DNA from 3 places in the Shewanella sp. MF05960 genome. Region 3 is predicted to be linked to each of the others. Evidence: predicted binding sites of a transcription regulator. Region 3 holds the regulator's gene; each other region holds the start of a gene.
What was found. The regulator LexA, encoded in region 3, represses DNA repair genes until DNA is damaged. The targets are predictions, from matches to a motif close to TACTGTATNNNNATACAGTA.

Region 1 (11,249 bases), on a different contig from region 3:
AGCTCTTCCATTAAGCCTTCATCTCTCAGTATTTCCATTAATAGAACTTCATAATAGTTACGAATATCTAAGTGCATTATATGCTCCATTGAGACCAGTGTGTTGTCGACGTCTATGTCGAATATATTACGTGTAAGCGTTTGCTACACGAGCTATGTTGATTAGTCGCCTTTGCTTAACCATAACTCATTTGCTGCCACAAGTAGTTGGCTATGTCGATGAGTTAACTCGGCTTCATTACGACTATAGCCTCCACCAATCACAGCTGCAAGGGGGATGTTGTGGCTTTTGGCTATTGATATCACTTGGGTATCTCTTGCTAATATACCTTGGGTCGAAATATTGAAGTATCCTAAATCATCGTCTTGATGAATATCTACCCCGGCATCATAAATAATAAGATCAGGCTGATGCATCCGAATAAGGAAAGGCAGTATTTGTTGAATGTGCTCAATATATTCTTGGTCGCTGCAGCCTTTGTTTAAATCAATATCATGATCTGAATGTTGCTTGCGTGAGGGGAAGTTTTGCGCGCAGTGGATTGAACAGCTAATAATATTGGGATACTGCTGAGCTAATGTCGCTGTGCCATCACCTTGATGTACGTCGCAATCAAATATCAGTACTTTATCTGCTTTACCGCTGTCGATGGCTGATTTTGCCGCAAGAACTAAATCGTTAAAGACACAAAACCCGCTGCCAAAATCATAATGAGCATGATGATATCCGCCGGTTAAATGCACCGCAAAACCATATTCTAATGCTAATTGGCTGCACAATACTGTGCCATTGACGGCATGTAAGGTGCGGGTGACAAGATGTTCGCTCCAGGGAAACCCAATACGTCGTTGCGCTTTATGCTCGAGCAATCCGTTGGTGAATTGATTAACATATTGCGGGCAATGCACAGTGTAAAGTGTTTCGATGTTGATGGGGGCAGGAGTATGCATTGCTGACTCAAGCAGTAATTGTTGCTCAAGTGCATATTCATATAGCAGTTGATATTTTGTGGTTGGAAATCGATGGGTGTGAGGTAACGCCAGCCGAGAATAGCTGGCGTGATACACAAAGGGAATGGCTGTTAACATTTAAAGTTGCTTAATGGCCCAACCCATAAACTCTTTGCGGGTTTTTTCATCGGCTTGTAACCACCAATACTGCAACATTTGCTCAGCTTGTGCTGGGGTTGTTGCTTTGCCAGCGGGTACTTTGGTTGTTACTGACGTTACAGCCGCCACGGGTGCCATATTGGTTGCAACAGCAATGTCTGATTGCACCGGTGCCTGTGTGACAACCGTTTTGCCATCTCCCGTCGCTGAGGCAGACAAGCTCTCAAAGTCTTGTTGTTTATTGGTTTTAAACAAGTTAGTGATAAAGGTCTCTTCAGCAAAATTGGTTTGCTCAACACTATAAGAGACAGAGCCGTTATCTTGACGGCTCACTTCGACTTGTGGCGCTTTAGCAAAGGCTTTTGGCTTTTTGATGACATCACCATTAGCCGGTTTTAGGCTGTATTGATAATCACCATCTACCGTTAGCGTAACAATGAACGGTGTGGATTTTACAAATGATTGACTGTCACTGAACGAGTCATCGACCACATCATGATAGCGGATAGCGATTTTATGGGTGCCATTGGCTAATGTTAAGTCGGATTGATGTTTAAACATACTTGTTTCAATTGCTTCGCCATCAAGAGCTAAATATTCAAAAGACATGGGAATAGTTAAATTAGCTGCAAATACTGATGATGAAGTTAAAAATGCTAACAGCGCACTAGTGGTGAATACAGATTTCATTGTTGCTCCTTAACGAGGGTAACTTTGGCGAGGTCGTTCAAATAATTGAATGCGCTCTTCAATATAACTTGTTGCTTGTTTACATTTTCCTAAGCGACGATGCATCAAAAGTATGTCATTTTGCAATTGAATTTTGTCATCACTATGACAGAATTCAAGATTTGCTTCCATTTGTTGTATTTTTTGCTCAATTTTTTTCGCCCAGTTGAGATGTTTGTTCAGTTCGGCATATAGTTGATGACTGTTTTGCATCACATTACTGGCTATCCAACCAAATCCACTGTCTTGCACCGCTTGCTGTTGTTTTTTTGCATAACGCGCCCGATTACTGGCTTTACGTTGTGCTTCGGCTTTTAAATTAATGTCGGTGGTGAGCAAGGCTCTTTTTAGCGCGATAAAGCGGTCTTGTATGCGATCACAACTGAGTTGAATAACAGGACCACTCAGCTTAAGTAATAATTGTTTTTCTAGTTTTTGAATGTCTTGGCGAAGTTGTGAAATACATGGGCTCAGCAAACCACCTTGTTGAGCGAAAAGTTGGCTGTTAAATCGTTCGGTTTGTTGCAAGGTTTGTCGCTGGTTGGGTGCTAAATTTTGGTCATGCATTAGGGCATCTTGCTCAAGTTGAGTCAGTTGCTGCTTTAACATTAAAACCAGTTGTTGGGTATTCATCCCCAAGCACTCCAAGTTAGGTGAATGGCTATCGACAATACCATAACGATAAAAATAGGTTTAATAAAAGGAATGCCAAATCGAATTGCGCTTCGTGCGCCAATATAAGAGCCGGCCATCATGCAAACACCCATCCATAACCCTAGCATCCACTGCACTTGTCCCATAGAGGCAAATATAATTAACGCAGTAACATTACTCACAGAGGTCATCACCCTTGCTAAGCCACAGCTGTGCAACAAAGGGAGTTTGTGAATTGATACTGATGACACTGTCCAAAATGCGCCAATACCCGGCCCGGCAAAGCCATCATAACTGCCGAGTATAAAACCTTGCGAGATTTGTTTGCCAGTAGACGAACGTTCAATGGGGAGGCTGACATTGTTATCACCCATGGCTTTGGGACTGAATAAGGTATAAATGGCAATGCCGATAATTAATAGCGGCAAGATTTTGTCTAGCCAAGTAGGGTCAATGAGGAAAACCAGAATACATCCTGAGACAGAGCCTATAAGGGTGGCAAAACAACTGGCTTTCCATAATGCAGGGTTAAATAATTGCTGTTTATAGAAGGTAAAACTTGAGGTTAACGAGCCAAAACATGCCGCTAACTTATTAGTGCCTAAGGCTAAATGAGGTGGAATGCCTACTGTTAGCAATGCTGGTATCGACAATAAACCACCACCACCCACTATGGCATCAATAAAACCTGCAATAATTCCGATGACCGCTAATACTGCCCAATGGCTAGGGTCTAATAATAAATCCAACTCAATACCTATTCAATAACACGTCTAAAAGGGGGAAGGGCATCAATCAATGATTTGCCATAACGTTTGGTTACTAAGCGGCGGTCTAAAATAGTCACTCGTCCGTAATCTTGCTCTTTACGCAGCAAGCGACCACAACTTTGGACTAATTTACGCGATGCGTCAGGAATTGTCAGCTGTAAAAAGGGATTACCACCTTTTACTTTCACGTATTCCGCATGGGCTTGTTCTACCGGTGATGTTGGTACAGCAAAAGGCAGTTTAGTAATAATTAGGTTGGTTAAATAGTCGCCCGGTAAATCCAGACCTTCGGAGAAACTGCCAGTGCCGAATATAATACTGGGTAAACCATCGTCACAACGCTGCTTATGCTTTTCTAAAATTTGTTGTCTTGGAATTTCACCTTGAACAAATAACTGATCTTTGGCTATTTTGCCCTCGACCAAATCGACCACTTTTTCCATTTGCCAGTAAGATGCAAATAATACGAGTGTGGCCATTTCGCCATCCACTAATGCAACAATGTGCTCAGCAATCTCGGCCGTATAGTTATCATCGGTAGGTTCTGTAACCATTTGTGGAATAAACAGCGTGGCGTTATTTTCGTAATCAAAGGGCGACAACAAGGCTAAAAATCGAGTGCCATCATTAATGCCTAATCCGACTTGATGAGCAAAATGGTTAAAGTTGTTTAGTGCTCGTAATGTTGCACTGCACAATACAACGCCAGCCGCTTTTTGCCATAGCATAGACTCGAGCATAAAACCGACTTCGATTGGCGATGAGCAAAATAAGTAATCCTGCTGCTTTCCGGTGATTAACTCTGCCCAGCGTGCCATTGGTGCGCCTTTTTTACTGTCTTCTTTGGCCATCATTTTCCACAGCTTATGCAAATTATCTAAGCGTTGTAAAATAAAGCCTGTTTCAGACAATAACCCTTCAGATTGATGCTTAGGCACTTCACCGTCTTTTATTGCCTCACTTAGCACCGACACCACTTTATTAAACTGTTTAACAGCAGCGCCAGAAGCCGTGGCTAAGTTTTCTGCCTGAATTAATAGCGCTTGTGGTAATTGCCCGTGCTCAAAGCGCAGTCGGCTTTCTGGGTTGGCAAATAATTGAGGTTGGGTATCGCAATAATGCGCGACTTGAGTTAATAAGTTGGTTAAATCGGTTGTGTGATCAAGCATGGCTTGCACAGGAGCAATAATGTTATTTGTTTTAAGCTGATTTTGCAGCTTAGAGCAGGTTTTAGATGCTTTTTCTAACCAATCACAAGCCCCGCGTAACGTGGCTTGTGCGCTGGAGAAATCTCTTGCCACAATCGGTAAATGGTGTGCCTCATCGATAACATAAAACATGTCTTCTGGATCAGGTAAAATAACTCCACCACCTAATTCTAAGTCAGCAAAAAGCAAACTGTGGTTAGCAATAAGCACATCCCAGGTATCAACATCTTCACGTGCTTTATGAAATGGACAGTTGTGATGTGCTGATACTTGTCGATGACAACTGTGCTTGTCACAACATATTTGCTGCCATAAAAAGTCTGGGATGGGATGTTGCAGGGTGTCAATTTCACCGTTCCAACGTTTTTGATGGAAATCTTGATGCAGTTTTTGCAGTTCGTTTATTTGGCTTTGATCTGGCTTTGTTTGCCACATGGCCATTTGTGAGCTGTCTTGATTGCCTATCATGGCTTCAAGTTTGGCCAAGCACACGTAACGTTGCCGACCTTTAACTAGACCAAATTTAAAGTCAACGCCAGATTGTTGTAAAAAAAACGGCAAATCTTTGTGGAGTAACTGTTCTTGTAATGCAACCGTTGCAGTGGCAATACAGACCTTTTTCTTACTGGCTAATGCTAATGGAATGGTGCCAAGAATATACGACAGTGACTTACCAATCCCGGTACCTGCTTCAACCACAATAATCCGCCGATCTTTGTCATACTCTCCCGCTAAGGTTTTTGAGATTTCAGCTACCATGTAGTTTTGTTCGCGACGAGAACGAAATTGCGGCATAGCATTAGCAATTTCTTTATAAATGGTGCGAATTTGACTTTTTATCGTATCCGGTAGCATAGAAGTATGATTTCTGCGTGGTCTGAATTATGCTGTACATAATAACAGTGAATTAGCATGCTACGAAGTAATAAATAACATTGAAACATTTACAGCCGCAATTAAAACATTCTACCCATGCTCGTCAAAGCATATCTGCATTGCCGCGAGTGAAGGGCAGAGTATTGACTCGCCATGCGATATATCGTCAGGGTCAGCTGGTGTTGCAATATTATTTAAAAACCGCAAATGGGCCAATTTTAGTTGAGTTGCATCACAGTGAGGTGATTTGTTTTTGTCGTCAGCAAGATTTGGATGTGTTAACTCACAAAGTCGATTTTACGCTCAAGGCAGAGTCTATTGGGTTAACCAGTTTTGCGCATGAACCCGTCTGTGCGCTGTATTTAAAATCTAACAGCCAATTAAAAGGGCTGACTAGGGTGGCTAATGATGTCGGCATTACGCTATTTGAAGTCGATATTAGACCCGAGCAGCGTTATTTAATCGAGCGCTTTATTGCCCTTGATATTGAATGTGTGGGGGAGTATCACAGTACAAATCACGATACCTTATTGCCTTTAATGTCACTGGAACGGGCTCGAAAACCCGTAGCTGAACCAACCGATGTTGAGATTAGTTTATCAGTAATATCGTTAGATTTTGAATGCAGCTTTGATGGCGAACTCTATTCAGTTGGGTTATATGGCGAGCAATACCAATGTGTGTTTATGGTTGGCGAACCGCAAAATGATAGCCATGATTTTATTGTGTGGGTAAACGATGAGGTCGAACTTATCCGTCATCTGATTGCCTGGTTTGAGCAATACGACCCTGACATTATTATTGGTTGGGCAGTGGTCACTTTTGATTTAGCTTTATTATATCGTCGCTGCATTGTACATCATATCCCATTATTAATAGGCAGAGGTGGCACAGAATTAAGCTGGAAGGTCGCGGATAAATTTAGGCCCGAAACACTCTCGTTACCCGGGCGCGTGGTGCTTGACGGCATTGATTGGTTAAAAGCGGCATTTTATCAATTTGATAGTTTTTCATTAGAGTTTGTATCAAGAAATCTGCTCGATGAAGGTAAGGCTATTGAACATGTCGAGAATCGCGGCCAAGAAATTACCACGTTATTTCACACCGATAAAAATGCACTGGCATTTTATAACATCACCGACAGCCGTTTAGTGTGGGATATTTTTGAAAAAACCCAGTTGATTGACTTTGCGATTGAACGAGCAAAATTGACAGGTTTAGAGTTTGGCCGTGTCGGTGCCTCGATTGCGGCATTTTATCATTTATATTTACCTCACTTACATCGCAATGGATTTGTTGCTCCAGCACATCCTGCCAGTCAAGGCCTTGAAAGCCCCGGCGGTTATGTCATGTCATCTGTCCCTGGTCATTACAAAGACGTATTAGTTTTAGATTTTAAAAGTTTGTACCCATCAATAATTCGGACTTTTTTAATTGACCCCAAAGGATTAGTGGAAGGCTTACGCTTGGCCGAACAAGGTGATAATACTTCAACCGTGCCAGGTTATTTAGGTGCACATTTTGCGCGAGATAACGCAATTTTACCTGGTTTAGTTGCCAGCCTAGCAGCGCAAAGAGAAATGGCAAAAATAGAAAAAAATGCGCCGTTATCGCAAGCGATAAAAATTATCATGAACTCTTTATACGGTGTATTAGGCTCAAAAGGGTGTGTATTCCATGATGCGAAGTTAGCCAGTTCAATTACCATGCGCGGTCATCAAATTATGAAATTGACCAAGCAATGGATAGAAGAATCAGGTTATCAAGTTATCTATGGCGATACCGACTCCACTTTTGTTTGGCTTGGCGAAAATCATGGGATTAAAGACATTAATGCCTTGGGGTTGCAACTCGCAACCAGCATAACAACACGCTGGCGTGATTGGTGTGAGACTGAATATCAATTAGACAGTTTTCTAGAGTTAGAATTTGAAACTCACTTTGATCAATTCATTATGCCGACGTTAAGAGGGTCTGATGAAGGCAGTAAAAAACGCTATGTCGGTGCTTCATTAGGGGCGGACAGTAAGCTTAAATTGACGTTCAAAGGCATGGAGCAGGTGAGAAGTGATTGGAGCCCTATCGCCCGTAAGATGCAATTTGACTTATACGAGATGTTTTTCAACGGTGAGGATGTTATCGATTACCTTCGTCAAGAGTTAGACGCGCTAAAAAAAGGTGAAAGAGACTCTGAGCTCATCTTTAAAAAACGTTTACGTCGTCATGCTGAAGACTACACTGCAAAATCATCTCCCCATGTCAAAGCGGCAAAACAATTGGCACAAATACAGGGTACATCTAAAGCAACAAGGAGAGGGCATCAAATCAGGTATTGGATGACGACAACAGGCGCTCAACCTGTCGAAGCAGAACCCAATAATATTGATTACGAATATTACATTAGTAAACAAATACAGCCGATTGCTGAACCTATTTTACAGTTGTGTGGGCAACGATTTGATGCGCTAGTCAATGATCAACTCTCGCTAATTTAAAACTTAATAATGTCGAAACTGGTAATATGGCATTGTACCCTCGTCACACTTTCCTATCGCAAACATTGTGCGATTTTATGTTTACCCCAAAGCGACATGCATACTCTATATGTAAATATGCAAAATCAATACCGCAGCATTATCTATACTTATATTGAGTCGAACAAACCATCATCAAGGTCAATTATTCACCTAAATACCGACCGAAAAAGTACCTCAATCTCCTTTGTTTTGTATCTTAAATGTAATTGTTAACAACTTATCGACAAACCCTATTGTTATAAATGTTAAATTTTCATTGCTTGCAACACCATTAGAAAATCAGCCCTAGCATAAAAAATCAGTCTGCAAAACAGGATGTTAAGTTTTTTATTTTTAAGTTCCCTAATTTATCAAAATAAAACAAAAGTTCTATAAACCTATGCTTTTAAATGTTTTTATTTTTTAGTGTCCATTTTAGTTAACAGGAATGGAGATCACATTTGATTAACTTTTGCGCTTACGGTACTTCAATTGTTGATTAGTTGTATCAAATGTGATTTTATTGCATACGTAAATGAGTGGTTGTGATGATTTTTGTTACATCCCCTCATAGAACTAACACCTAAAAAGGTAGTTAGTATTATAAGAAAGATATAAAAGTCCAGGGAGATAGACAATGCATAAGAATATTCTAGCTAAATCGGTGCGTTTAGCACTGATCGGTGGTGCTGCAGCGGCAGCGTTAAGTGTACCTGCTGTTATTGCAGCAGAAGAAGATGGTGCAAAAGTAGAGCGAATTGAAATTACAGGTTCTCGAATTCGTAGAGTTGATATCGAAAATGCATCACCTGTTGAAGTAATTAACGCTAAAGACTTTAATGACATGGGACGCTATAGTGTTGCAGATGCCTTGCGTTCTTCTACATTCAATAGTTTTGGTTCTTTAGTTCCTTCTTCAGGTAGTAGTGCTCAATCTCAAGCTAGTGTTAACTTACTAGGTTTAGGTTCTTCAAGAACACTAGTTTTGTTAGATGGTGTTCGCCTAGCTGCTTCACCAACACTTTCAGGCGCAGCTATCAACATTAACCAAATACCAATGTCTATTGTAGAAAGAATTGAAATTCTTAAAGATGGTGGTTCAGCGGTTTACGGCTCAGATGCAATCGCTGGTGTAGTAAACATTATTACTAAAAAGAATTTTGAAGGTCTGAATATTACTGGTCGTGTCGCCCGTCCTGATGATGAAGGTGGTGATGGACATGATTTCTCTGTCACTACAGGTATCAGTAGTGATAAAGGCAACATTACATTCTCTTTTGAAAAACAAGTTCAAGAGCCTATTTTTGATCGTGACCGTCCATATACAGCTCCTTTTGCTGAAGACGCTGATGGTAATGGTATTTTAGACTATAATTCTTCAGTAGGTATCAGTTCTTATGGAGCAAGTATCAAAAACCCTTATACAGGTCTTTGGGAGGCTTCGCCTGAGTGTGAAAATCTAGCCAATACTGTTGATGGTTTTGTTGGTGTTTTAGAATCTGGAGCTAACCAATATTGTGGTTTTGCATACTCTGGTGTGTCAGCTAACCAAGCTTCAACTGATCGTCAATCTATATTTGTTAACGCTAACTATGAAATAACTGATGATCTTCGTATGAAGTCTCGTGCAATGATTACGCAAAACAAGTCATTTGGTCGTTATGCTCCAGCAGCAGCTGGGTGGGATGATATCCCTGCAAATTCATTACATAATCCATATGATGATACTACTGACGGACGTTTTCGTTGGTATCAGCTTGGTAACCGTGATGGTAATGTTACTGATTTGACACAAGATTATATGGTTGGATTAGAAGGTGACTTTGGTGAAACTGCCGTATGGGAAACTTTTTATCATCACAGTAACACTAATAATAAATCAGTCGGTGAATATTATTTAAGCTATGCAGGCTTATATACAAACTTGTATTTGGATATCCCGTTAGGTGACGGTGTTGACAATATGAAGACAACAACACTACAACAGGATGACTATACCCTAGACCAATATTATGTAGGTGTGAGTTTTGATGGTGGTGAGTTACCTGGTGGTGCGATTGGTCATTATGTTGGGGCTGAAGCTGCAAACATTAAATATTCATCTACAGTTGATGCACAATCTGAGGTCGGTTTAGTTGGGGGCTCAGCCGGTAATTCATCTGGTAGAGACCGTGATACATGGGCTGTATTCTATGAAGGTGTATTCCCACTAACGGATGAATTAGAACTGGGTATTGCTGCACGTTATGATGACTATTCAGATTTTGGTACCAATTTAGCGCCTAAAGTTTCATTGACTTACAAGCCGATAGATGACTTGATGTTAAGAGCATCATACGGTGAAGGGTTCCGTGCACCTGCATTGGAAACTCTTTCTCAAGCAGATAGCTTTGCTGCTGACTATGCCAATGACTATGTTTACTGCCGATCTCAAGGTATCGCGGATGGTGACTGCCCTGAATTACAATACGATACTACTCGTCAAGCAAACGCTGAGTTAGATGCTGAAACATCTAAAACAATTAACTTCGGCGTAGTTTGGAGTGGTGTAGAAGGACTTAGTGTAACCGCTGATTTCTATAACGTTAAAATTGATAATGCTATTCGTTTTGTACCAATTCAAGATATTGTCATGATGGAATTATTAGGCTCTGCTAACCCAGATGCAGCTAAGATTACTGTTGATCGTACAACTGATGGAGCTAGTCAACCTATATTTAGAACTTCGACTATTAATGGTCCTGGTTTGGAAGTTACTGGTACTAATGTAAACGTAACGTATTTATTAGAAACATCTTCTATCGGTGATATTAGATTTAATTCTAGTACCAACTATTTCTTTGAATATAATTCTGATTCGTATGTTGGTGGACCAGTGCAAGATCAAGGTGGTTTCTCACTACAGCCAGAATATAAAACTCAGTTTACAACAACGTGGATGATGAATGATCACTCACTTGCTTGGAACATTGATTATATTCCTTCTACAAGTAGCTATGAAACGCCTACCTCTGACAGTAGCGGTAACTTAACTGGTTCATTGTCTACTAATGGTTCTAATGATAGCTTTATGACCCATAACTTGACTTACTCATATGATGCAGGTGCTTATGGTAAATATACCCTAGGTGCTCGTAACATCACTGATGAAGATCCAGTATTTGATAGTAATGGTCAATACGGTAATGGTTATGATGCCCTATATAGTTCAGGACATATTGGTCGTTCTTATACACTAGCAGGTGAATGGAACTTCTAATCTTAATCAATATTGTTAGATAATAAAAACACTGGTTAATTTTATTAATCAGTGTTTTTTTTAGGTTAAAAAAGTAAAACTAATATGCAAAACTTTAATCAGAATGAACTTTTTTGATTGATATATCA
Region 2 (11,249 bases), on a different contig from region 3:
GCTGAACCGCTGATGATTGGACGACGGCTATGGTAGTTCATGTAGTACAAACCGAACTCAGTTTCGCCTAATTCTGGAGAGTAATAACCTAATTTAATACCATATTGGCCATCATCACTTGGATCTGCAGCATCTTGCACCAACGCAACTTTAGTTGAATATGCCGTCATGTAGGCCGCATATGCAGGGTTAAACCCTGTCGCTGCTGCCGCTTCGTATAAACGAGAATATTCAGATATTAAGAAGTCTTGATTAATATCAGGGTTAGAGTTAAACCCTAACTGTGCATTTTGACTGTAGCCACCAAAACCGGCAAAGTCATTGGTTGCAAAGTTGGACCCTGGTGTAGGAACCCAAATACCCTGCCACTCATATTGATAGAAAGCTTCAACGTTGAGGTTTTCAGTTAACCCTAAAGAAGCCCATACCATCCCTTGAGGACGAAATGCTTCTTTAAGTTCTGAACCTGGTGCATTAAGGATGTTTAAATCAACCGCGTTGATTTCAGCAATACCATGAGAGATCAGTGCACTTTCACCCCATGACACTACCTGGCTACCGACGCGAACACTTAATGGATTAGCACCGTCATTTAAATCCCAGTTACCATAAACAAACGCATCTAATAAGCGAATGTCTTTACATTGCACTTCTGATGCTTCGCTATCTTCACATGGGTCAAACTTTTGGCCCGTTAACGGGTCATTAAAATCGTAAGTGCCGTCGTTTAATTTACGGTCATAAAAATACATTCCACGAAGGAATACACCGTAATTTTCGTATTTCAGTGATAACTCATGCAGACCTTTTACAATCTCAGAGGTAGTATCACCTTTGGCATATAATAAATTACTTAAATCGTTGTTGCTCGAGTATGAACCAGACTGGTCCCAAATTTGAGCCGATGTGTATTTGGTTGAACCAAACGCACCACCAAAAGCAGAATAGCCAGACCAATCAAATTGGGGTTGGTTTACCTTGCCAATTTGACCACTCCAATCGCGGTCAGATACGCGCCAACTTGCACCTGCTGTCCATGTTGAGTCAAATGTTCCTTGAACATCACCCCAATCAAACGAAACTGCTGAGGCTGAAGTGCTCATACCCAAACATAATGCCGACACCACCCCCAAAGCGAGAGCCGACTTGTTAAATCTTTTTTTAACAATATTCATTTTAGTTCATCTCCGTAACCTGTTGGATTAGTTGTTATAGGAATTAAAACCAACATCTTGTTAGCCCACAGGCAACACCATTGTTACAGCATTTAACTATATTGAGCAAGGTCAAAAAAAAGAAAATGTTTAAGAAAATGAACGATGTCCGGTTCAATAGCATCGAAAAAAACACGCTTATATTTGAATTGAGATAATAGAAATGTTTACAAAGAATGAACCACTAATGAAAAAAGTTTATTTTCATACACTTATAAATAATCATCTTATTCACTTTACCATAACATGAATCAATCAAACGTTTGGAGTATATACTCTAAATTTTATTCAGTGATTTAAAGCTCCCATCATTATTTAACAATAATTTGAACTTACCTTGTATCCCTTGAGGGGTTAGAAATGTTCTAAAATACTTACCATTGATGTGCAACACTCTTCCATGCTGATCACGCACTTCTACTTTTTCAGCAAGCCCTTGGTAGTACGGTAAAAAAGCGTCGTAACTTACATTCAAAGAAAAGTATAATTCCATTGTTTTCTCCACAAAAAAGGAGAGCAAGCTCTCCTTTCTTATTGTCTAATCTGTCATCCGTTAATCTTAATAAGATGACAGTAAAACGACAACTATTAAGCCAACGATTTAGTGACTTTTTCGTATAAATCTTTCGATAAATCGGGCAGATTTTTGAGCTCTTGCAAACACTGCTTCATTAACTCCTGCCTTTTAACGTCAAATTTAGCAAATTGGATTAACGGAGTAATCATTCGCGAGGCAACTTGTGGGTTACTTTTATTCAATTTAACTAAGATTTTAGTTAAATAGCGGTAACCTTCGCCATCTGCACGATGGAATTGATACGTATTCGCTGCTGCAAACGCACCGATTAATGAACGCACTCTATTGGGATTAGAGAAACTAAAGCTATTGTGTTTAGTTAGCTGTTTAATGTGCTCAATCACATCATCACTATTGATAAGCGCTTGCAAGGTGAGCCATTTATCCATGACTAATGGCGTAGAGTGCCATTTCGATTCAAAGTCACTTAACAAAGCAGGCAAACAAGCTAGTTGTGCGGTGGCCGCTGCCTTTAATGCACCAAGGCAATCAGTCATATTTTGCGCTGCATAATATTGTTTTTCGACCAAGCTCTCATGCACATCAGATACCTGACACAGTAAACTTAGCGCTATATTCTTAAATGCACGAGCACCTGCATCATCGATATTAGCCAGCTCGCGATAGCGTACTAATAATTCATCTTCACATGCGGTGGCTAACTCTTCGACGACAAATTCTCTGGCTTTTGCAAGGGCGTCTAAATCAACAGTATCAACTTGTTCTATTAGCGCTGAAGCAGATGGGATAGATAAGATTTCAGCTACAAGCGCTTGATCAATATTAACATCTAAAATAATACCCCTAAATGCTTCGATAACTCGACTGTCGACGGTCATCACTTGCTGCTGTTGCAACTGGGCAATGTTAGCCCAAATCGTTTGACTGACTAATTGCACCGATGCTTCCCAACGCGCAACTTCACTTGTTGCATAGCGCATTAAATGCACTAGCTTTTCAATGGTAAAGTCATAAACTAATTTAACAGGGGCTGAGAAATCCTGTAACAAAGAAGGTGTTGGTGCAGAGCTTATTTCATCGAACACAAATGTTTGAATGGATTTAGTGACATCCAATACTTTATTAACTAACGAGTTCCCTGCACTGTCTAACAACTCAATACTAAATGGGATGTGTAACGTTTGACCTTTTACCCCTTTAGAGACAACCTGTTGAGCAACCGTTAAATGATATTCACCTTTATCAGCATCAAACTTATCGGTTACCGTCACCACAGGTGTACCCGCTTGACTATACCAACGTCTAAATAGGGTTAAGTCTTTACCGCTGGCATCTTGCATAGCATTGACAAAATCATCGCAAGTGACAGCTTGACCATCATGGCGCTCAAAATAACACTTCATTCCAGCTTGAAAGCCCTCTTCGCCTAGAATGGTGTGCATCATACGGATCACTTCAGCACCTTTGTCATATACCGTTACAGTATAAAAGTTGTTCATTTCGATGACACTTTCTGGACGAATAGGGTGCGACATTGGTCCTGCATCTTCAGCAAACTGTTGGTTTTTCATGACACGAATCGCTTGAATACGGTTCACTGCGCGTGAACCAACATCTGAACTGAATTCTTGGTCACGAAATACCGTTAAACCTTCTTTTAAGCTTAATTGAAACCAGTCGCGGCAAGTGACGCGGTTACCCGTCCAATTGTGAAAATATTCATGACCCACAACCGACTCAATACCGTGATAGTCATCATCCGTGGCACTGGCTGTGTCGGCAAGGACGTATTTAGTGTTAAACACATTCAAACCTTTATTTTCCATCGCGCCCATATTGAAGAAATCAACAGCAACAATCATATAAATGTCTAAGTCATATTCTAAGCCAAAGCGTGTTTCATCCCACTTCATCGATTTTTTTAATGATGCCATTGCATGATCAGCTTTGTGCAAATTACCTTTATCAACAAAAACTTGAAGTTTAACTTCGCGCTCTGATTGCGTAGTAAAGCTGTCATTTAATACATCAAAATCGCCCGCGACAAGGGCAAACAAGTAACTCGGTTTCGGAAATGGATCATGCCATTTAACAAAATGACGTCCAGAGCGCGGCATTTCGCCTTTGTCGACCAAATTACCGTTACTTAATAAAAAAGGAAACGCTGATTTATCGGCCTCAATACGAACGGTATAAATGGCTAGCACGTCAGGGCGATCTAAAAAGTAGGTAATGCGGCGGAAACCTTCAGCTTCACATTGAGTGCAATAAGCGCCATCAGACATGTACAAACCTTCAAGGCTTGAGTTTGCTTCAGGATCTAACAAGGTAATCACTTCTAGCTCAAACTCAGCTTGATCTGTGGTAATAAATAACTGGTTATCATGCTGGCGATAATTTGCAGCCACACCGTTCAATTTAACCGAGCTTAATGATATTTGCTCACCTTCTAATACCAACTCGTGTTGGTGATCACCATTACGGATCACTTTACTTGTCGCTGTCACTTTGGTGTTTTTGCCATCTAAAATGACATTAAGATCAACATGGGTAATGGTGAATACTGGCTTGGCATAATTTTTTAGGTGTTTTTCTTGTGCTTGGCTCATACAGGATCCTTTTCGAACAAACTCATTGATGTCGCAGTGCTTATCGTACCGTTAAACAAATATAACCAGGCAGTTACACCGTTCGTTAAATTCGGTAAAACATATCGATATTAATTTTATTAAGAAAAAACGCGCCTAAGCGCGTTTTTGTCATTACGTTGTGACTTATTTAGTACTAGCGTTAGCCAGTTTTTCTGCATCAGCCATATCTAATGTGATATATGCCGTTTCATCCAAAAATGCATCAGGTAACTTACTGTCATCCGTTGTTTCAATGTCATCAAGCGATTTAACTACTGGCAAACCTTGATGAGTACGACGAGCATTCTCACGGTCTAAAGCGCGTTTATCATCAGACTCACGTGAAGCAATACGCTCACTCTCAACCAGTGAAATCGTTTTGTCATCATGATGCTTTTTAAACTCGTTAATATCTTCATAGATATAACTAAACTCTGTATCTGTACTAATACGTGCTTTATGCTTCACGTCTAAGTTACTGATTAAGTTTGGTGTAATATTACCTAGTGTGCTGTATTGCGCTACGGGTACTTTGTCCCATGGCAATGCATTTTTCTCTTCAGACTCACCATATTCACCTGGCTCTAGAGCACTAGGGAAACGAACGTCTGGCGTTACACCTTTTAACTGAGTACTGCCGCCATTAATACGGTAAAATTTAGCGATGGTATACTGTACATGGCCGATTGGCTTTTCGTACATATCATAAATTCTGCCTAAGCTTTTGTGCTGCTGGACTGTGCCTTTACCAAACGTTGACTCCCCTACAATAAGGGCTCTATCGTAATCTTGTAACGCCGCAGCAAAAATTTCAGAGGCTGAAGCACTGTAACGATCAACCATCACAGTCAACGGGCCGTTATATGCACTCTTACCATCGTTATCTCGGTTTTGATTGACACCGCCATTAGCATCACGGATCTGAACAACCGGCCCCATATCAATGAATAAACCGGTTAATAACGTGGCCTCAGTGAGGGCTCCACCGCCATTACCACGAAGGTCAATAATGATGCCTTCAACGTTGTCTTGTTCAAGTTTGGTAATTTCTTTGGCAACATCTTGCGATAAATTCATGTAAAAACCAGGAATTTGGATCACACCGACCTTGCGATTGGCATATTGGCCGTCTTTTGGTTCAACCACTTTAGAGGTTGCCGCTCGATCTTCTAAACGTATTTTGTCGCGTGTAATGGTGACTTCAAAAGGTTTAGCATTTGCGCCACCCTTTTTAGGTAAAATCTGTAATACAACTTCACTGCCCTTTGGGCCTTTAATCAAGTCGACTACATCATCTAAACGCCAGCCAATAACATCAACAATATCTTTATCTTTTTGACCGACACCGACAATTTTATCTTCAGGAGATAATTTTTCACTGTTTGCTGCAGGGCCGCCAGCGACAAGACTTTTGATGACGGTGTAGTCGTCATCCATTTGCAGCACTGCACCGATACCTTCAAGGCTTAAGTTCATTTCCATTTGGAAACGTTCAGCATTGCGAGGCGATAAATAGCTGGTGTGGGGTTCAACACTGCGAGCAAACGCATTCATCACACTTTGAAACACGTCTTCGCTTTGTGTTTGGCTTAAGCGTTTAATCGCATTGTTGTAGCGTTTTTCTAACACTTCAACAATTTCAGGCCATGTTTTACCGGTTAACTTTAGATTTAACGCATCGTACTTAACGCGTTGACGCCATAATTCATTAACTTCAGCGTCATCTTTTGGCCAAGCCGCTTCTTCGCGATCAAACTCATAGGCATCGCCTGCTTTGGTAAAATCAAACTCTTTATCTAAAAGTGTTAATGCATAAGCGAAACGTTCATAACGACGTTTTTGCACCAAATCATACATGGTGAATGCAGGGCTTATATCACCCGAAGCCACCATATTATCAAATTGATTTTTGTATTGGTCAAAACTAGCGATATCTTCTGCTGTGAGCACATTACGACGATAGTCAAGTTGCTCGAGAAAACGTCCGTAAATTTGTTCAGAAAAAGCATCGTCAAGATTAAAACGATGGTAGTGCGAGCGAGTAAATAAAGTCGTTACTCGCTTGCTAGCCACTTTGTGTTGTGGCTCTTGTGCTAGCTTGGGTAACTCGCTGATTTGAATCGTTGGTGATATTGCCCACGCCGAAAAGCCGACAAATAAGCTGGCAATCGACACGGCCAAGGTAAGTTTTCGCATCAACAAGTACTCCTTAAATTTCTATAATAGTATGTGCTCTACACGTACTTTGATGGTCAAGCCAGTGTCTAACTGAACATGCACATCTTCTTTGTTAATATCAGTTACTACACCAGGAACCGGTGTCGCGCCTAACTTAACATTCACTCGTTGCTTTTGTTTTAACTCTTCAAGCTTTGCAGGCTCAAGTTTAACAACAGGCGCAGCGACAGGTGCTGGACGTTCTTTTTTCACTGGAGCACGTTTAGGTGCGGCTTTCTTCACTGGCTTCTTTGGGGCATTTTTAGGTGCTTGAGCTTGACGCTTAGCTTTAGCCTTTTCTTGGCTTTCTTTTAGCGTCGCCTGAGCATGGTCAATATGCTCTTGCTCTAACTCACCACATTCACTGCCATCTAAATCGATACGCTTTGCACCGGTTTTAACACCTTTTAGGTAGCGCCAGCTACTTGTGTAACGACGAAGAGCAACACGTAATTGTGTTTTACTGACTTTAGAATCATCAGCTAACCGTTCAGCCAAATCTTGAAACAAACCAATCTTTAATGGCTTAGTTTCACCTTCAGCAATAAAGCATAAAGGAAAGGTTTCATATAAATACGCTAAAATTGCGTTGGTGTCGGTCAACTTGTCTGTTGATTCCATTTTTACTTCCACGTTAATAAAGGGACTGGTTCAGCGGCATTAATTGCCATGCAGTCGTTCATCTTTCGCCAAGCTTCATCGTTAAAGCTCAACGTACAAATTATCACTATCCGCCTGTTTGCTAAAGTCATTGAAACAAACCTTAACAATTTAACCGAATTGACTATCAGCTTAAATCATCGCTAACAATGAAATCCAGTACAAATGCGTGCAGCTGCGTATTATAAAGCCCGCCGCAGCGAATGCGACCATGATTTAGTCTTATTTGTTCGCTATTTGAGCAAATAGGCAAGATTCGAAACTTTTTACCATCATTTCTAGGCCAATTTGATCATCTTCATCGAAACGATTCAATAATGGGCTGTCGATGTCTAGAACGGCCACAACCTCTTCGCCGCGGCGAACCGGGATGACAATTTCTGAATTACTCGCCGAATCGCACGCAATATGACCATCAAATTGATGCACATCTGCAACACGCTGGGTTTCATTTAAAGCCGCTGCGGTTCCGCATACGCCCTTACCCATCGCAATTCGAGTACAAGCCACTTTACCTTGAAACGGGCCTAATACTAATTGGTCAGCACGCTTAATGTAAAATCCCGCCCAATTAAGGTCTGTTAAATTATCATTAAGTAATGCTGAAAAGTTAGCCATGCCCGCAATTAAATCGTCTTCGCCTTCTAACAATGCTTGGGCTTGGCGGTTTAATGTTTGGTAAAATTCGGTTTTCATTCTTGTTCCTTAACTCTGGCGCTCATGCTCACTATGGGCATTAACGTCGTTATTCCGCTGATGTATTTTTTGCAGACGCTTTTTTTACTTTTGCTGCAGGAGGGGTTTTAACCTGTACTGTGCCTTTTAGCAAGTTAGAAAGCTCATCTTTATTGTTTGCTAGATAAAATGCGAGTTGTTCGCACTTATTTTCATCAAGCCCTAAATCTGCTTGCGTTAAAAAAGGAAGTAGGTTATCGGCAATATCAAGCATCTTATCGTAGGCGTCAGCCTCCTTTTTCGATGTGAATGTCATCTTTTCCACCCCTTCTCTGACCACGACAAATTGGGTAATCACTGCCATGATATTATCCTCACTGTTTTTATATACAGTACATAGAATCTCATACTATTAACTTATGATGCAAGTGTTCTGATTATTCTGATATTATCAGGCAATGCAGATAGATTGTGTGCTGTATTTTATCAGCCGTCATTTGAGTCAAAAAGATGACCTAGCAAGTGTTTGCTTCATTTATAACACCGTGTATGACTATGGATTAAAAACTTTTGATGCATGAACTAGATGACCACGATTCCATCATCTTATGCCGGTCTTGTGATCTGGCAGTCACAAAGCGTGCATTGCCTTCAAGTGCAAGGGCTATTTGCCCGCGTTGCGATACGGTATTATATGACTCACCTTATTGCTCTATTAATGGCATGCTAGCTTTATGCCTTGCTGCATTGTTTATCTTTATCCCCGCGAATTTATTACCAGTATTGGAAATTCACTTTTTAGGCAGTATCCGCACCACCACAGTAATAGAAGCCGCCATTGCCGTATGGACACAAGGATATTGGGTGGTGGGATTAGCCGTATTAGTCGCCGCTGTGATTGCGCCTGCAGTGTTAATTTTATCAATTTTAACGCAAGTTATTATCGTAAAGTTAAAACTACAGCGATCTTTTTGGCAACGCATTTATACTACATTACTCAAAAATCAGGGGTTAATTGCACAAATGACCATGCTTGAAATTTATGTCATCAGTTTTTTAGTGTCAGCATTTCAATTATCCGATTTTTCAGATGTGTATTTTGGTATGGGCACGTTTAGCTTTACCATGTTATTTGTCATTATTTTATTTTTACAACGAGAATATAATCTTGAACACATGTGGAGTTATGTCGATGAACATTGATCAATCATCAACATCTGAGCAGCCCGTTGAGGTCGTTACACAGCAGGGGGTAACTGCACCTACACATCTACAAGGTAATCAGTTAGGGTTATGTTTATGCTCCGTGTGTAAAAAGCTCAATGTCACGAGCAATAGCCATTGCCGTCGCTGTTTTAGTCCGTTATCGACACGTAATTACGCCAGCGTACAACAAAGTTGGGCGTTGCTTGTTACCGCCACTATTTTATTAGTGCTAGCCAATATCTACCCTATTACGCTGTTAACAAACCGTGGAGTTGTGACCAATGACACCATCTTTAGCGGCATAAGCCATCTCGTCCAAACAGGCATGTTTCCGATTGCTATTATTGTGTTTACGGCCAGTATTTTAGTGCCCTGGTTAAAAATATTTGGCCTGGCGACATACTTAGCCGCTATTAGCTTTAACTTACCTATTTCAAAAAGAAAATTAATGGTTGGTTTTCATATTATTGAATGGATTGGCCGTTGGTCGATGCTCGACTTATTTGTTATTTCATTAACCGTTGCACTCGTTAATATGGGGCAATTACTTGATGCTAAACCTGCGCCTGCAGCGACGGCTTTTGCGTTAGTTATTTTACTAACACAACTGGCCGCTAAAGTGCTTGATACTCGTTTACTCTGGGACCGCTTGGAAAAAAAACATGACACAAATTGAATCACCTAAAGTTGTGAAGAAAAAATTATTCTCGCCAATCTGGTTATTGCCCGTGGTCGCGTTAATTTTAGGCGCCTGGCTTGGCGTTAAAAGCATCAAAGAGTCTGGCATTGAAATTGTAATCCATTTCCCGAGTGCAGCAGGCATCGACATTGGTAAAACCTTAGTGAAATACCAAGGGTTAACTGTGGGTAAAGTGTCTGATATCGGGATCGATGACGATTTGAAAGGTGTTAACGTTAAAGTTGTGATGGACTACCGTGCTGATCCATTTTTAAATCAAAATACTTTGTTTTGGCTTGTAAAACCTAAAGCAAGCATTACCGGTGTTGAAGGCTTAGATACCTTATTTTCAGGTAATTATATTGCTATTCAACCTGGTGATGGCCGCTCGGCTACAGAGTTTGAAGCTCAGCGCGAAGCGCCGGCAATTTTACCGGGTAGCGAAGGTATTATGATTGAGCTAAAAGCCCCAAAACTCGGCTCTATTGATGTGGGTTCACCGGTGTTCTTCCGCCAAGTGCCTGTGGGTAGTGTGGTCAGTTACCGCCTTGACGGTAATAAACAAATTATCATTAGTGCATTTGTACAAGAGCAATACACTCACTTAGTGCACAAAGACTCCCGCTTTTGGAATGTGTCTGGATTAAAGATTGATGCATCACTGGCAGGCATTAAAGTTAACACTGAGAGTATTGCTTCCATTTTAGCCGGTGGTATCAGTTTCGACAGTGGCTCAGAAACAATTAAGGCGAAGAACGGCGATACTTACCCATTATTTCAAGATGAACAAACCGCTATAGGTGGTGTTATGTTCACACTATTGACTGCTGATGCTGAAGATATTAGCGAAGGGACTGCCATCGTATACCGGGGCATCACTGTCGGTAATGTTGACAAAAAACAACTGACAAAAAACGGAGTAGAATTATCCGTTCGTGTTGATCATCACTATAAAGAACTCATTACCCCTGATAGCCGTTTTTGGTTAAGCGGAGCTGAGCTGTCGCTTAAAGGCATGAAAAATGTTGGCCGATTAATCACGGGGAGTGTCATTAGTGTATTACCGGGTACTCAACCGCAAACAGAAACAATGCAATTCACCCTTGCCTCACAAGCCCCTGACCTACTCAGTGCTGATAAACTGGCTTTAACTGTCGTGGCTTCCACTCACACAGGGGTGAGCAATGGCGCGCAAATACGTTATAAGCAATTGCCCATCGGCCAAGTGGTTAGCGTTAACTTAAGTGATGACTTTACAAGCGTTGAATATCAAATCGAGATTCTGCCTGAATTTAAGAATCTCGTCACTCAAGGCAGCTTTTTTGTGCCAGAAAGTGCATTGGCCATCAATGCCTCCCTTGATGGAGTTAATGTAACGACGCGAGACTTAACCACTATGTTAGAAGGCGCTATTAGCCTTGTTCCTGCTA
Region 3 (11,249 bases):
ACCTCAAACATAAAGTGCTCGAAGAGATGCTGGTTGTTGGGCTGATTTGCTTATTATTTTTACTGCATGCTCGTTCGACATTAGTGGCCATTATCACTCTACCCATCTCGATTTTGATCAGCTTTATTGCGATGCATTTTATGGGGGTGAATGCCAACATTATGAGCCTAGGCGGGATAGCTATCGCCATTGGCGCAGTGGTTGATGCATCAATCGTAATGGTAGAAAATACTCACAAACATTTAGAGCATTACCGCCAACAACACGGCAGAGCCCCTGAGGGCGAAGCACACTGGCAGCTAGTAAAAGAAGCCTCTGTTGAAGTGGGTCCTGCACTATTTTTCAGTTTATTAATTATTACCTTAAGCTTTACCCCTGTGTTTGCGTTAGAAGCACAAGAGGGGCGCTTGTTTCATCCTCTCGCCTTTACCAAAACCTTTGCTATGGCCGCATCGGCAATTTTAGCCATCACCTTAATTCCGGTATTAATGGGCTATTTTGTTCGTGGAAAAATCCCCGATGAGCGTAAAAACCCACTCAGTCGTATCTTAATTGCGTTATATCAACCGCTATTAAAGTGGGTGTTACGTTTTCCAAAAATGACCATCGTTATGGCTATTGTCGCCTTACTCAGCGCCTATTATCCCCTTAGCCAAATGGGCTCAGAGTTTATGCCAACGCTAGAAGAAGGTGACTTGCTGTATATGCCCACCACATTACCCGGCGTTAGTGCAGGGAAAGCGGCGGAGATTTTACAACAAACAGACAGGCTAATTAAAACGGTGCCTGAAGTTAAGCGGGTATTTGGTAAAGTAGGCAGAGCAAAAACAGCCACCGACCCCGCACCGTTAACCATGTTAGAAACCACCATTATGCTTAAACCCACAAGCGAATGGCGAACTGGCGTCACATTAGAAAGTATCATTGCCGAACTGCAAAAAACGGTACGTATTCCGGGCATGACTAACGCTTGGGTGCAACCGATTAAAACCCGTATAGATATGTTATCCACTGGTGTTAGAACCCCGGTCGGCATCAAAATATCAGGCTCAAATGTTGAGGAGTTACAGCGAATAGGCAGTGAAATAGAAGCAGTAGTAAGCCAATTACCGGGCACCTTATCGGCATTTGCACAGCGCAGCAGTGGAGGTCGTTATATTGATATTACTCCTAACTTGAAAAATGCCGCTCGCTACGGCATGACACTCAAAGACATTCAAGATGTGGTGCAAATTGCCATTGGCGGCATGACGGTGGGCGAATCGATTCAAGGTCAGGAACGCTACCCAATTAATATTCGTTACCCAAGGGAGTTACGCGACAACATTGAAAAGCTAAAAGATCTGCCAGTGCTCACTAAAACCGGTAAATACCTACCCTTAAGTTACCTAGCTGAACTGACCATTAGCGACGGCGCGCCGATGCTTGCCAGTGAGAATGGCCGCCTTATTTCATGGGTGTTTGTCGACTTAAAAGATATTTCAATTGGTGAGTATATTACCCAGGCTCAAACCGCACTCGATGAACAAATTAGCTTACCTGCGCGTTACAGCTACAGCTTTGCGGGCCAATATGAATACATGCAACGGGTTGAAGCTAAAATGACACTGGTGATCCCGCTGATGATTGCGGTGATTTTTATCTTATTGATGATGACCTTTAACTCAACCATTCAGGCTCTGGTGATTATGCTCAGTTTGCCATTTTCACTGGTGGGCAGCGCATGGTTACTTTACTCGCTCGAGTTTAATTTCTCAGTGGCGGTATCGGTTGGCATGATAGCACTGGCTGGTGTGGCCGCTGAGTTTGGGGTGGTGATGCAGGTGTACCTCAACAATAGCATTGCCGCTTACAAACGAGAAGACCGCTATCAAACTAAAGCCGACTTAACGGCTGCGCTTATCGAAGGAGCGGTAATGCGCATACGCCCTAAAGCCATGACGGTTGCCACCATCTTTTTTGGCTTATTACCCATCATGTGGGGCAGTGGTTCAGGCAATGAAGTGATGCAAAAAATTGCCGCACCTATGGTGGGCGGTATGGTCACCGCGCCGCTATTATCGCTATTTGTGATACCGGCGATTTACTTACTCATTTACGGTCGACGGTTGCCTGCATAATCATTGGCAGTAATACGTTCATATTGACGCTATAAAGCAAAAATCCCAAACAATACATTGTTTGGGATTTTTTACTATCACATCAACATTCTAAGTTAAGCTGAGATTAATTCCGCTTAAGTGACTCATTAAGTTGATCCGCTTCATCTTGTTTCTTCTTCTTACATGCAGCGATATCATCAGGATGACCGTGTTTGCATGGATCACTGGCTAAAATCGCCATAGGCAGATTGAGTATCATGTAATCTGTATCATTTTTATTATCGTCGGCATTGCCAGCATTGCCTAAACGGTTTGGCGACGTGCCGCTACAAGCCGTTAAGACAAGTAAACTAGACAATATCAGGCTCGATAAGAGGGTCGATTGAACAAGCTGCTTTTTCATTATTGAGTGATCCTTTGTTTTTCACGCGCTAAACTCATCATCTTAAACATTCCCCACGCCATAATCGCGCCACCAATAACCAACATTGCATTAATGATCATTGGATGAGATAGCATAGGTAAAAAGCCTTCGTCAAAGCCGGCAAATATTCCGTAAAGCCCTAAACCAAACAATAACGTACCGGGAAAATCGATAATGGCCACCATTAGCATACTGCGGTTAATTCGTGCTAATGCTGTTTGTGTTGTTTCTTGAGTCATAAATTCATCCTTGGGTGTACTCCTTGTGTAACACTAATTATTCAGACATCGATTGTTAATTTGAGTTCAAATAATGACGTAAATACAAGATGCTAAATGTTTATGCTGCTGGGTCCAATAGCGAAATAATCGAGAAAAACCCGCCTTGCGGATCATTGAGTACCGAAAAACGTCCCACATTAGGGATGTCGGTAGCGGATACGCACACGGTCGCACCCAAACTTTTTGCTTTAGCGAGCGCGGCATCGCAATCATCAACTGCAAAATAGTTCATCCAATGCGCTGGCGCATCGCCCCATTCTGCCGTCATTTCCATCATGCCGCCAACAGCTTGCTCACCCACATACCATTCGGTGTATTCAAAATCGGCCATATCTGCAAGTTTGGTTTGATAGCCTAACACCTTACTATAAAATGTTTTAGCGGCTGCGGTGTCACGACAGGCTAACTCAACCCAGCATAAGGTATTAGCTTCTTGTGCCCGTTTTATGCCTATATGATCTTGCCCTTGCCACAGTGCAAAACGGCTACCTTCAAGGTCGGTGCATAATGCCATGTGGCCTGCGTCCCCAACCGAATGTGGCCCAGCTATCACTTGTCCGCCAGCTTGTTTAACTAATTCAGCGCTAACATTGACATCATCAACGGCAAAGTAGACCGTCCAGTGAGTGGGCAACGCCAACATATCTTCTGGCATTGGGTACATTGCGCCAATATCGTCACCCTCAATTTGCAACATTGTGTAATGCCCTTCAGGCATTGGCATATCATCAGCTCCCCAACCAAATAATGCTTGATAAAACGCTTTACCCGCATCCCAATCGTGCGTAGCCAGCTCAATCCAGCATGGTTGCCCTTGTTGATATTGTTGTACTTTCATTATTGTTGTCCTGTCGAAGTCACAATTACTGATAGGTAATAGTTATAAGTTAAGTTGATATCACCCAAAAAGCAAAAAGCCTTCAAACGAAGGCTTTTTTTAAAATGCACTGTGCAAATCAGCTTATTTAAATACCGGTAGAATATCGGCCATGGCCAGTAAGTGACAGGTTGCGGTAATCATACCAAACAGCACAACGACAGCAATCAGCGGTGTACCGCCTGGGACTTTAAAGCCAGTAGAGTTTGGATACAGTTGACGCACTTTATATGCTAACAGGGCTGGCACTATCACAGCCCACACGGTTGCGGCTAATGCGGCAAAACCAATGGCAATAATAAAACCATTAGGAAATAATAAGCCCAAAATCGTTGGTGGAATAAAAGTCACTGCAGCGGTTTTAACACGACCTGAACGCGAGTCATCAAAGCCAAATAAATCGGCAAGATAATCGAACAAACCTAAAGTCACCCCTAAAAACGATGACGCTACGGCTAAATTGGCAAATAACGTCAGCATATTGTTAAGCCACTGACTTGCCATCGCACCCGATAAAGCCTCAACCAGCACCCCAATGTTGCCACCCTTGGCAATCACATCAGCAAATTGGCTACGCGGAATATTACCCATGGTCGCGATAAGCCAACACACATAGATAATGAGGGCGATGCTAGTGCCTACGACTATCGCTTTGACAATGGTATTAGCATCTTTACCATAGTATTTAACTAAACTCGGTACATTGCCGTGGTAGCCAAAACTGGCTAAGCCAAAGGGAATGGCAGCAAATAAATACGGCAAATAACGGCTTTCACCGTCTGGTGACACTAACTTAGTGGTGTCGATTTCAATCAATAAATTACCTATTGCTAAAAAGAAGGTAATCACCATACCGCCGAGAATAATGGTGGTAATACGATCAACCGCTTTAGTGCTAATCAATACGATGAACGCTAACACTGCCGCAAACACTAAACCGGCAACACTTTGAGGTAAGGTTACGCCAAGTGCCGACAAGCTATGATTAACAATAGAGCTGCCACCACTAATATAAGCATAGGTCAAAATGTACAAGACAAACGCAATGGATACGCCGTTAATGACTCGCCAAAATTGACCTAATGTTTCTCGGGTTAGCGTATCGAAACTGGCCCCAGGCTCAAAATGCAAGTTAGCTTCTAGCAGCAATAACCCCGACATTAACATGCAAAACCAGACACCTAATAGCATGGCAATTGAATAACCAAACCACATTCCGGCACCCACAACTGGCAATGAAAACATGCCAGCCCCCACCGTGGTGCCCGCAATAATCATCGCACCGCCCAATAGAGACTTCCCTTGCGGACGGTGCTTTGCAGCATTCATATGGTTGGCCATTAATGTCCATGCTCCGCGTGCACACTATCAACAATGGTTTGTCTTACTGATGAGCTCAATAACTGGTTTGCATAATCGCGAATTCTAATCACTTCAGACCGATGCTCAACACTGCATAAATAGCCCAGTTCTTTTAGCTTAACGCTTAAGGTGTTATAGAGTTTTTTGTCATAAAACTCTGGCGCTGTGATGCCATGCAATGCACCTAAACGCTGTGCTAATAAGTGACTATCAGTTTCAAGCTCTGAGCGTTCTAAGTCAGGCTTTATCGCTAACAAGTTAAAGATAATGGCATAACGCTGTAACGTTTCGCTGATAGTTTCTGCTAACAATAATAATTGCGCAGTGTACCGAGGCGTGACTTCAAAATGTGCTTCGCCACTGAGTAAGCCTTGTTCAACCATAAAGTCCAAAAGGCTGTCGATATGCTGTGGCACATCGTCAATACCCATAAATAATTCAGCTTTTAGCAACGGATAAAAATCCATCACGACGGCATGAATTTTTTCGCGGTCACAAATATCATATTGCACTAAACAACTGGCAATTAACGACGGAATCGCCATGACGTGAATGATATTGTTGCGGTAGTAGCTCATGGTGATAGCAATTTTTTCATCAACAGAAATAATTTCACCAATGGCATCTTTCGTGCTGACAAACTTATTCAGTGATAAACAATGATCAACAATCGATTTACCATTACCTTCTGCAACAGAAGCATAATTTGTATAAGGTACCGTTTTCAGCATCGCTAAATACAAATCTAACTGACGTTCTAACAAGCTGCGCTCTAATGCATTTCGCTCAGAAGCTAGCAAGACTAAACTGGTTAATGTCACTGAACTCGCAGCGGCAGCGCCGTTAATATTAGTCATCACACGGTTAGCCAATAAGTTAACTGATGGCGTAAACCAAGTCGGTTTTTGCTCTGGGTCTTTGGCCACTTCTTCACGCCAATCTGGAGCTTGTTGATTTAAAAAGTTTTGTAGATTAATCGGCTCACCAAAATTCACATAACCTTGGCCAAAATTACCTAATTTACGAATGGCACCAAACACTTGCCACACTGACTCTTTTTGCTTTTTCTTGCCGCTTAACTCTTTGTGATAAGTGGCGACTTCCATCACATGGTCATAACCTAAGTACACAGGCACAAGCGTTACAGGTCGCTCAATGCCGCGCAATACACTATTGATAGTCATGGCTAACATGCCTGTTTTAGGGGCAAGTAAACGTCCGGTACGAGAACGGCCACCTTCAGTGAAGTATTCAACCGAATAACCTTTAGCAAACAGTTGGTCTAAATACTCACGAAACACAGCAGTGTATAGCTTGTTGCCGTTAAAGCTACGGCGGATAAAGAACGCGCCACCACGACGGAACATCGGGCCTGCTGGCCAAAAGTTTAGGTTAATTCCCGCAGCGATATGCGGTGGCACCATGCCCTGATAATACAAAATATACGACAGTAGTAAGTAATCCATATGGCTGCGATGACACGGCACATACACAATTTCATGACCATCATGGTGTAATTGGCGGATTTGTTCAGCGCCTTTGATATTGATACCACTGTATAGCTTGTTCCACAGCCAAGTAAGGAAGCGCTCAGCGATACGGATTAAACTGTCTGAATAGTCCGTGGCAATTTCATCTAAATATTCAACAGCTGTTTCACGGGCTTTTTCAGGTGATACTTTCTTGTTAATGGCTTCTTCTTCAATCGCTTTTTTGATTGAATCCGACTTAAGCAACGAAGCAAAAAACATTTGTCTGTTGGGCAACTGCGGGCCCGTCATCACTTTACGTTGACGACTGAAATGCACTCGAGCTACACGGGTTAATTTGTGGGCAATACTTTTATCAAATCCATGCTCATCTGCCATATAGCGTAAAGATAATGCATTAGAGAACTGGACAAAGTTATGTCTACCAAGAAACAAAATCATTAGCCATTTGCGTAACCACGTTGGGCTTTCACGCTCAAGCACTGCCGCCTTCATACTGTCGTCTTCTTTACCAGGCGTGCGCCCCCAGTACAAACTCACGGGAACGAGTTGAATATCCAAATCCGGACGTTGACGATGAAGCGCCAATAAACTGGTGAAGCTATCGATAAACTTTTCACCACTTTCGCGTTTACCAAAGAGTGGCTTACGCCCCTCCAAACACACAATACGTGGCACTTTTAAGCCATCAACGATGAGTGGGTCATATGGACTCGGCATTCCAAAGCCCTCAGTGATTTCGCTTAGCGCAGCGGCATCACTGATTGACTCTGTTTTCATGACATAAACCAATGGTTTATTTGGATCTAAATTAAGATCATCAAAAGGGTCATGCGGGACAACAATGGTTTGAACCATCGATTTCTGTACCCATTTTAATGCACGTAAAAATATTGAATTTGGTTTTGACATAGTTACTTTCGCAATATAAGCCACTGTAATATTGCTGCATAGGATACCAGAAACCACCCTTGATACACTATCTGGCTGTTTTATCTTTACTTTGTGAACAGTCCCTAACTGAACAACTCAATTAAAATATAGAATGAAACTGATATAAAACATACTGATAGGCAACAATGCCGTAACAAAAAACAAAAAACGGTTGGTTAATACTTGCGCGAACAAAAACACTGTATATAATGACAGTCACTGTATAAAAAGACAGGAATCATCATGAGACCGTTAACGCCGCGCCAAGCAGAAATTTTAGACTTAATTAAAAACAATATCGCCGAAACAGGTATGCCACCGACTCGTGCTGAAATTGCGAACCGTCTTGGCTTTAAAAGTGCAAATGCTGCCGAAGAGCATTTAAAAGCACTCGCCAAAAAAGGCTTTATCGAGATCATGCCTGGCACTTCAAGAGGTATCCGCTTACCTCATGAAGAACAACAAGAAACAGGATTGCCGCTGATTGGCCAAGTCGCTGCTGGTGAACCCATTTTAGCGCAAGAGCATGTAGAGCAATATTATCAAGTCGACCCAAACATGTTTAAACCCGCAGCCGATTTTTTACTGCGAGTACGTGGCGACAGCATGAAAGACATTGGCATTTTAGAGGGCGATTTACTTGCCGTTCATAAAATGCAGCAAGCACGTAATGGCCAAGTAGTTGTGGCCCGCGTTGAAGATGACGTCACGGTGAAACGTTTCGAGAAAAAAGGCAATGTTGTCTATCTACATGCCGAAAACGAAGCATACACCCCGATTAAAGTAGACTTAAGTTGCCAAAGCCTCACCATTGAAGGGCTTGCCGTTGGCGTTATCCGTAATGGAGATTGGTTATGAACAAACTAATGGGCACTGCCCCGCGCCACCCAGGTTTATGGGCAGATTCAACAGAAGCAGAATTGTATGGCAACCAAACCATTCAAACATTACAAACCGTCACTCAAGGTGAGTCTGAGTTAGGGCAACTGTGCAGCCAGTTAGCAACCTTAAGCCGACAAGGACGCTGGATAGTGCTCATTAGTCCTCCGCATATTGGTTATAAGCACATGCTGGCAAGTGCTGGTGTAAGAATGGACCGAATCTTACTAGTACACACTAAAGATGAAGTTGAAACGTTATGGGCAATGGAAAAAGCATTAACCAGTGGCACTTCAAGCGCTGTGATTACCTGGACGAGTTCATTAGATGCTCGTGACAGTCGCCGTTTAGAAATTGTCGCCAAAAGTGCACGCGCTTTAGGTGTGGTAATTGAAGATGTGAATACTCACTTACCTGAAAAACATCAAATCGTTAATCCAACAATGCCTTCTGCAACAAGTAATTTTTCAGCATTTCATTAAGTACGAACCCTTCAACACCAAGCCCTGCATCCAATTCAGGGCTTTTTTTTACCTTTTTTCAGCCAATTAGCGAACAAAGTGATCTTGATCAATGTTTAATCTACAAGTAATGTTGTTAACAAGGATGAAACATTTTTTATCTTTTATTTGACGTAATTTGGCAGATAACACCGCCATCGATGGGAATACGTCAATACAATTTGATTAGTTCAGTCGTAGGTACAAGTGTGGTGTTCAGCTAACAATAAAAGCGTAAACTGCCAGTTTACAACCACCAAGTTACTTTGAGGTCATCAAACTTTTTTGGGAACCGAAGAGTTTGCATAGAGCAGAGACTTACTGTGTGACTCTTCTTTGTAGTTGCTATTTGCAATTAGCAGAGGAGAAGTCTTGTGAAGCAATGGTGGTATTGTTTATTGGTTGTGCTGATAGCACTTCCGCTTGGGGCTGCAGAAATGCCCCTCAACATGACTCAAGGCGTGACAGATATCAGTGGTAAGGTTTACGACCTCCACATGACCATTTTATATATCTGTTGTGCTATTGGGCTAGTGGTGTTTGGGATCATGATTTACTCAATGATCTATCACCGCAAATCTAAAGGCGCTGTCGCGGCCAATTTTCACGAAAGTACTAAAGTGGAAATAGCCTGGACAGTCATTCCGTTTATCATCTTAATTGCTATGGCAATTCCTGCTACTAAAACCCTGATTGCAATGGAAGACTCCAGCGATGCGGATCTGACCATAAAAATTACGGGGTCGCAATGGAAATGGCACTACAGCTATTTCGATAAAGACATAGAATTTTACAGCACACTCTCAACTCCAAGAGAACAAATTGATGGTGATCAAACCAAAGGTGAAAACTATCTACTCGAGGTAGATAAGCCTCTGGTATTACCGATTAATCGCAAAGTGCGTTTTTTAATGACCTCAGATGATGTAATCCATTCTTGGTGGGTACCGGCATTTGCCGTTAAAAAAGATGCTAATCCCGGTTTTATTAACGAAGCCTGGACGCGTATTGATAAACCAGGGATCTACCGTGGTCAATGTGCTGAACTTTGCGGAAAAGATCATGGTTTTATGCCCATAGTGGTCAATGCGCTTTCTGAAGCAGATTTTGATAATTGGCTGATTGAGCAAAAGCAAATGGCTAAAACCGAAGCCGCAGCAGCTGCGGCCTCGATGTCGCAAACCTTATCTCTTGCCGATTTAAGCAAACAAGGTGAACAAGTGTACCTTGCTCGCTGCGCAGCCTGTCACCAACCCAATGGCGCGGGTCTTCCTGGCGTATTTCCATCGTTAATCGGTAGTCCGATTATTAAAGGCCCTGTTGAAGATCACCTTAATATTGTGATCAACGGTAAGCCCGGCACAGCGATGCAAGCCTTTGCTAAGCAGCTATCTGCTCAAGAAATTGCCGCAGTCATAACCTATGAGCGCAATACATGGGGTAATAACAGTGGCGATGCAGTGCAAGCAGCAGACGTAGGTAAATTTTCAAGTAATGGTACCGCAGCACCTAATGCAGCGGCAGCAAAAGCCAACACAGCAACAGCTATGGTTGATAATACTGCTGATACGCTAGCCGAAACAGTCAACCAAGCTGCTGAAGCCGTTGCAAAAGCCGTGGCGCCAGAAGATTTATCTGTACTCACCATGGAACAGCTTATGGCTGAAGGTGAACAAGTCTATGTCGCTACGTGTGCAGCGTGTCACCAACCTACTGGCGCAGGCATACCTGGCGCATTCCCCTCACTCATTGGCAGCCCAATAATAACTGGACCAGTAAGCGGGCATATCGAGATGGTTATGCACGGCAAACCAGGCACAGCAATGCAGGCTTTCAGTGCTCAACTTAGCCTACAGCAAATTGCCGCTGTGATTACTTATGAGCGTAATGCATGGGGAAATAACTCAGGTGATGCTGTTCAAGCTGCGGATGTGGGTAATTTTTCTAGTAACAGTGCAGCTTCACCAAAGCCCGCAGCACAAGCAATAGATACAGCTACCGCTGTCGTTGATACTGTTGCAGACGCGGTAACCGATGCGGCTAATCAAGCAGCCGAAGCCGTTGGCAAAGTCGTCACACCAGAAGCATCACCCACACTCACCATGGAACAGCTTATGGCTGAAGGTGAACAAGTCTATGCCGCTACGTGTGCAGCGTGTCACCAACCTACTGGCACAGGAATACCAGGCGCATTCCCCTCACTGATTGGCAGCCCAGTAATAACAGGGCCAGTAAGCGGGCATATCGAAATAGTGATGCATGGCAAACCCGGCACGGCAATGCAGGCATTCAGTAGTCAGCTCAGCCCACAAAAAATGGCTGCGGTGATTACGTATGAGCGCAATGCGTGGGGCAATAATTCTGGCGAGGCAGTTCAACCTGCCGATGTCGCTAGTCATGG

Region 1: a site for LexA is predicted at 5,356-5,375, ahead of dinG (ATP-dependent DNA helicase DinG). Genes of this name have one in related genera too.
Region 2: a site for LexA is predicted at 8,310-8,329, ahead of ACROAE_RS06495 (YebG family protein). Genes of this name have one in related genera too.

The regions. Positions count from the first base shown of each region.
Region 1 is NZ_JBOZPS010000025.1:20,498-31,746, forward strand. It holds gene ACROAE_RS18775 (late competence development ComFB family protein) at 1-77, opposite strand, end outside; gene ACROAE_RS18780 (histone deacetylase family protein) at 162-1,088, opposite strand; gene ACROAE_RS18785 (DUF2057 domain-containing protein) at 1,089-1,799, opposite strand; gene ACROAE_RS18790 (primosomal replication protein) at 1,809-2,471, opposite strand; gene ACROAE_RS18795 (TSUP family transporter) at 2,468-3,241, opposite strand; gene dinG (ATP-dependent DNA helicase DinG) at 3,250-5,325, opposite strand; gene ACROAE_RS18805 (DNA polymerase II) at 5,457-7,841, shown strand; gene ACROAE_RS18810 (TonB-dependent receptor plug domain-containing protein) at 8,500-11,121, shown strand.
Region 2 is NZ_JBOZPS010000005.1:44,642-55,890, reverse strand. It holds gene ACROAE_RS06525 (DUF1302 domain-containing protein) at 1-1,175, opposite strand, end outside; gene ACROAE_RS06520 (DUF2835 domain-containing protein) at 1,492-1,707, opposite strand; gene pepN (aminopeptidase N) at 1,803-4,361, opposite strand; gene prc (carboxy terminal-processing peptidase) at 4,527-6,578, opposite strand; gene proQ (RNA chaperone ProQ) at 6,600-7,220, opposite strand; gene ACROAE_RS06500 (GAF domain-containing protein) at 7,482-7,955, opposite strand; gene ACROAE_RS06495 (YebG family protein) at 8,005-8,298, opposite strand; gene ACROAE_RS06490 (paraquat-inducible protein A) at 8,508-9,137, shown strand; gene ACROAE_RS06485 (paraquat-inducible protein A) at 9,127-9,816, shown strand; gene ACROAE_RS06480 (MlaD family protein) at 9,803-11,249, shown strand, end outside.
Region 3 is NZ_JBOZPS010000006.1:175,020-186,268, forward strand. It holds gene ACROAE_RS08210 (efflux RND transporter permease subunit) at 1-2,120, shown strand, start outside; gene ACROAE_RS08215 (hypothetical protein) at 2,227-2,505, opposite strand; gene ACROAE_RS08220 (hypothetical protein) at 2,505-2,765, opposite strand; gene ACROAE_RS08225 (VOC family protein) at 2,866-3,645, opposite strand; gene mtr (tryptophan permease) at 3,769-5,025, opposite strand; gene plsB (glycerol-3-phosphate 1-O-acyltransferase PlsB) at 5,025-7,448, opposite strand; gene lexA (transcriptional repressor LexA) at 7,713-8,327, shown strand; gene ACROAE_RS08245 (cell division inhibitor SulA) at 8,324-8,830, shown strand; gene coxB (cytochrome c oxidase subunit II) at 9,223-11,249, shown strand, end outside.